Regions from separate parts of the Glutamicibacter sp. NPDC087583 genome, predicted to be linked through region 2. Evidence: predicted binding sites of a transcription regulator. Region 2 holds the regulator's gene; the other holds the start of a gene.
The links. The regulator HspR, encoded in region 2, represses chaperone genes until heat shock. The targets are predictions, from matches to a motif close to AAGTTGAGTCNNNNNGACTCAACTT.

Region 1 (2,391 bases), on a different contig from region 2:
TCGTCGAGCAGGCCGGTGAGCCGCTGCTCGAAATCTCCGCGGTAGCGGGTTCCGGCGAGCATGCCCGGAAGATCAATGGAGATCAAGGCCGCATTGCGCAGTTGGGCTGGTACCTGGTCATCGATGATGGCGCGGGCCAGGCCTTCGGCAATGGCGGTCTTGCCCACGCCGGCCTCGCCAATCAGCACAGGGTTGTTCTTGGTGCGACGGGCCAGGATTTCAATAACCTGATCCAGTTCCTCCTTGCGTCCGATCACCGGATCAATCTGGCCGTCGGAGGCCAGTAGGGTCAGATCGGTTCCGTAGCGTTCGAGCATGGACACGTCGGACTCGGAATCGGACTGGTTCTGGGCATCGTTTTGGCCACGCTGGGCCTGCTCCATGGCGGCTTGCTGCAAGGACTGGCCGGTGATGCCGTGCTGCGCCAGGAGCTGGCTGACCGGAGATTCCGGGTTGAAAACGAAGGCCAGGAAAAGATGATCAGGGTCGATGTAGGTCGAACCGTAGTTACGAGCAACCTGATAGGCGTCAAAGAGGCTGCGCTGAGCTGCCGACGATAGGTGGGATGGCTTCTCGCCCTTCTCCTGGGACTTGGGCATGCGCGCGATGGCATCTGCACTCAAAGCCTCGATGTCGATACCCATGGCGGTCAGGTGCTCGCCGACTGGTTCGGTGCGCAGCAGAGCCATCAGGAGGTGCAGGGAATCAATCTCGTCGTGGCCATGCTCCTGGGAAATCGCTGCCGCGGTGGCTACCGCTTCGTGGGTGCGGGCGGAAAGCAGGCGCGTGAGGTCGATGGGACGTGCTGCCTGAGCACGTGAAGACAGGAATCGAGAGAGGAATTCCTCAAACGAGCCATCTGACGGTGCGCCGAAAAATGCTGGCAAGTGAGCCTCCTAATAGAAACTTGAGCGGTCTATGCTCATGTTCAACGCATATGGCGCGCAGATATTCCCGAACCAGCCGGGCAAGGTGTCAAAGAGGTTGACTTCACACTAATAGCTGGAAAGCAGGCGCTAGTCTTTGGGGATTTCGATAAGGCCCATACGCGCGGCCGCAACCAGGGCCTGGACCCGATCGCGAACATTCAGCTTAACGAAAATCTTCGCCATATGGGTTTTAACCGTAGTTTCGGAAATAGTCAGAGTTCTTGAAATCTCGGTATTGTTTAGCCCGCGTGCGAGCAGTTTTAGAATCTCGAATTCCCGATTGGTAATTCCCAAGTCATAGGCCAGTTCTTGAATGTCTTGGGAATTATCCCGGTAAGCTTCGCGAACCGCAGAAACTAGATCAGAAGAAACCGACGGGGAAATGGCTGCAGTTCCTTGGTGAACGGCATGGATCGCATGAATAATTTCATCTGGTTCAGAGTCTTTTACCAAGTATCCGCTGGCCCCAGCGGTCAGTACCGGAACCAGGTAGTCGTCAGAAGAAAAGGCGGTAATGGCAAGCACGGAGGGGCTGTCTTCGGCAGATTTGATTGCTTTAGTAGCGCTAACCCCGTCCATTATCGGCATCTGCAAATCCATGAGCACAACGTCCACTTGATTGCCGCTGCAATACTCGACGGCGGCCTGCCCATTTTCAACAGAATTAACCGTTACAATTCCGGGGTCTGTTGCTAGGATTGTGCCCAACGCATGCCGAATTAGAGGTTCATCATCGACAATAAGGACCTTTATTTGTTCCATCTGATTCCTCTGATTCGATGCGGGTGGCCTCATGTTGGCCTGTTCACCTGAAAGTATATAAGTTGATCTGATGTGGAGTTTGTTATGAAGGGTTTGAAAATGCTGGCCGTAGCAGCATTAGTTCTGGCACCATTGACCGCCGTGGCAGCTCCTGCATCTGCCGCGAGCTCTCCAGCCTCCAGCAGTGGCAACGTTGCTACTCCTGCTGGCTTTGGCTCAGCCTTCTCGGAGTGGTTCTGCAAACGCTACGGCGTCGCCTGCCCATAACGCGGTTTATTTGACTTGATCATCTGAGCCGGGAATTATTCGGCATATGAATGGACGACTAAAGGACACCCTGACCAAGCTCTTCGCTGGTCGGGGTGTCATTGTTTGGACTGGTTTTGCGGTTCTGATCGCGGTTTCCAGTAGCGAGTTCGTGACTCTGCTGGAAGACGGATTTAGTGGTTCGTCGGATATTTCGGTTCGAGGCGCGTTGCTCGGCGTAGGACTGTGCGCAATTCTTGCGCTTGGTCTTCGCTGGGTTGCCGTATCCGTCGGATTGTTTGTGGCAGTTGCCTATTTCTTCCTCACGGACGGCGCCTTGTTCTTCTGGACTGTCGTTTCATTCATGATTTTTTCGGCGCTGGCAGCTACGGCCAGTGCCATGAGCGTTAGGGCCTTATTCCTAACCTTGTCCGCAGCGTGGATGGTGCAGTTC
Region 2 (2,391 bases):
CATCTTCTCCAACCTCTTCGGAGGCGGCGGAGCGGGCGCACGTGGCCGCGGCGGGCAGCCGGACTTCTCCGACCTCTTCGGTGGTGGCGGCGGTTTCGGTGGCGGCGGCTTCGGCCAGAGCGCACCACCGCGCAAGGGTGCTGACCGCACGGCGAGCACCACGATTTCCTTCTCCGGATCAATTAAGGGCACCACCATTGGCCTGCGCGAGCAGAATGGCGAGGTCATTGACGTGCGCATACCGGCGGGCATCAAGGATGGCCAGTCGGTGCGCGTGCGCGGCAAGGGCCAGCCTGGTGCTGCCGGCAACGGCGACCTGCTGGTCAAGGTCAAGGTCAGCGAGCACCCGTTCTTCAAGCGCGAAGAGAACAACATCCGCATCCACGTGCCGGTGACCTTCGCTGAAGCGGTGCTTGGAGCAAAGATCCACGTACCGACCCTGGACGGGGATTCCGTTGCGGTGAAGGTTCCCGCTGGATCCAACTCCGGGCGCACCTTGCGTCTGAAGGGCCGCGGCGTGAAGACCTCCAAGGCCACCGGCGATCTGCTGATCGTCCTGGATGTCGCGATTCCGCAGAACCTCTCGGATGCTGCAAAGAAGGCCGTGGAGGACTTCGCATCAGCCACCGAGGGCGAGGATCCACGAGTGGATTTGGCTGCCAAAGCCAAGCTCTGAACCCAATAGGCTGTCTTCCCTGCCCCGTCATCGAATTGGCTGGGCAGGGAAGATAGACTCGAAGGCAATAGGGACCGAATCCAAGGTCCTTGCAGAAAGGTGGTAGAAGCAACGTGAACGGGGAGTACCTGCGACCTGTCTTCGTCATTTCCGTCGCCGCGCAACTTGCAGACATGCATCCGCAGACGCTGCGCCAGTATGACCGCATTGGTTTGGTTTCGCCCAGCCGCCAGAGCGGAAAGCAACGCCGCTACTCGCAGCGCGACGTATCACTGTTGCGCCAGGTGCAGGCCCTGAGCAAGGAAGGCGTCTCGCTCGAGGGCATCAAGCGCATCCTGGACCTGCAAGATCAAGTCGCCTATCTGCAAACCGAAGTCAATGGGCTTCGCCAAGAACTTTCCGCCGTACGCCAGGGCCAATCTCGCATCTTCGCTGCGGGCACCGCTGGAGGCGACATCGTTTCGTTGGCTAGGGGCATGCGCCCTGAACGCCGTGAACCGACCGTGACGCTGTTTACCGCGCGCCGCGCTATCGGACGCTAGATCCGTCCGTGCCGGGCCAAGCGCGCTTCCAATTGGGTGCGCACGGCAGGCCATTCGTGCGGGAGTATTGAGAACATCACCGTATCGCGCAGGGTGCCGCTCTTTGGATCATATTTGTGATTGCGCAGCACGCCATCCTGCTTGGCGCCGAGCCGTGCAATCGCGGCGCGTGAAGCGGCATTGTGCCAGTGCGTGCAGAAAGCCACTGAATAGCAATCCAGTTCCTCGAAAGCCCGGCGCAGCAGCATGAACTTGGCAGCTGGATTGATCCCGGTGCCTTGGGCTGGCATGGCCAGGAACGTTGAGCCGATTTCCACGCGGTGATTTGCCGCGTCGATATTCAAGTAAGTCGTGGCCCCCACCGCTTTGCCGGTGGACAGGTCGATGATCGCAAAGGGAGCCATCTCGCCAGTTTCCTGCAATGCCAAGCGGCGCTGGATATCCAAGCGCATGGATTCGGCCGATGGAGTGGTGGCAAACCACGCTTCATCCAACTGGCCGTTGGCTGCGAGCTGGATCAGATCCGGGGCGTGGTCCATTGACAATTGTTCTAGCCGCACCCCGGCATAGTCCATTCTCGGAGCTTTGGCGTAGTGCAGACTTTGCGCAGAAGAAGAGGCCATGGAATCCATCCTATGGATTCCATGGCCTCTTCAATGCTTTATTTCGGCGACTAGCCGATGCGGGTGTACGCCAGATCGAAGACCAGACGACCAGCCTTGAGCGCCTTGCCTTCGAAGCTGGTCAGGATCCGGCGCTCGAAACGCGGGGCCCAGCCACCCTGGGCATCGGTGAATTCTGGCTCGGGGTCGAAGCCTTCCATGCCCTCGCGGCGCACCTTGGTCAGGTTGCTCTCAGTGCCGGACAGATTGCCATGATGCTGGTTCTCGAAGTCCGGATGGGCTTCGAGGACTTCGCGCATTTGCTCGGCGTAGTTGGACCAGTCGGTGGCCAAGCGCAGGGTGCCTCCCGGCTTGAGCACGCGGGAGACCTTGTCCAGGAACGAGGCCTTGATCAGGCGACGCTTATGGTGGCGCGGCTTGTGCCATGGATCTGAGAAGAAGATCCAGATCTCATCGGCGCTGTTCTCGTCCAGCATGACATCCAGAACCTCTGGGGCATTGGCCTGCACTGCGCGGACGTTGGTGATGCCGAAAGACTCGACCTTCAGCA

Region 1: a site for HspR is predicted at 905-929, ahead of ACIOU9_RS14290 (ATP-dependent Clp protease ATP-binding subunit). Genes of this name have one in related genera too.

Annotation. Positions count from the first base shown of each region.
Region 1 covers NZ_JBIUWY010000006.1:19,747-22,137, forward strand. Annotated here, with positions in the region: gene ACIOU9_RS14290 (ATP-dependent Clp protease ATP-binding subunit) at 1-887, opposite strand, end outside; gene ACIOU9_RS14295 (response regulator transcription factor) at 1,017-1,691, opposite strand; gene ACIOU9_RS14300 (histidine kinase) at 2,005-2,391, shown strand, end outside.
Region 2 covers NZ_JBIUWY010000001.1:135,400-137,790, forward strand. Annotated here, with positions in the region: gene ACIOU9_RS00635 (DnaJ C-terminal domain-containing protein) at 1-676, shown strand, start outside; gene ACIOU9_RS00640 (heat shock protein transcriptional repressor HspR) at 790-1,218, shown strand; gene ACIOU9_RS00645 (GNAT family N-acetyltransferase) at 1,215-1,841, opposite strand; gene trmB (tRNA (guanosine(46)-N7)-methyltransferase TrmB) at 1,892-2,391, opposite strand, start outside.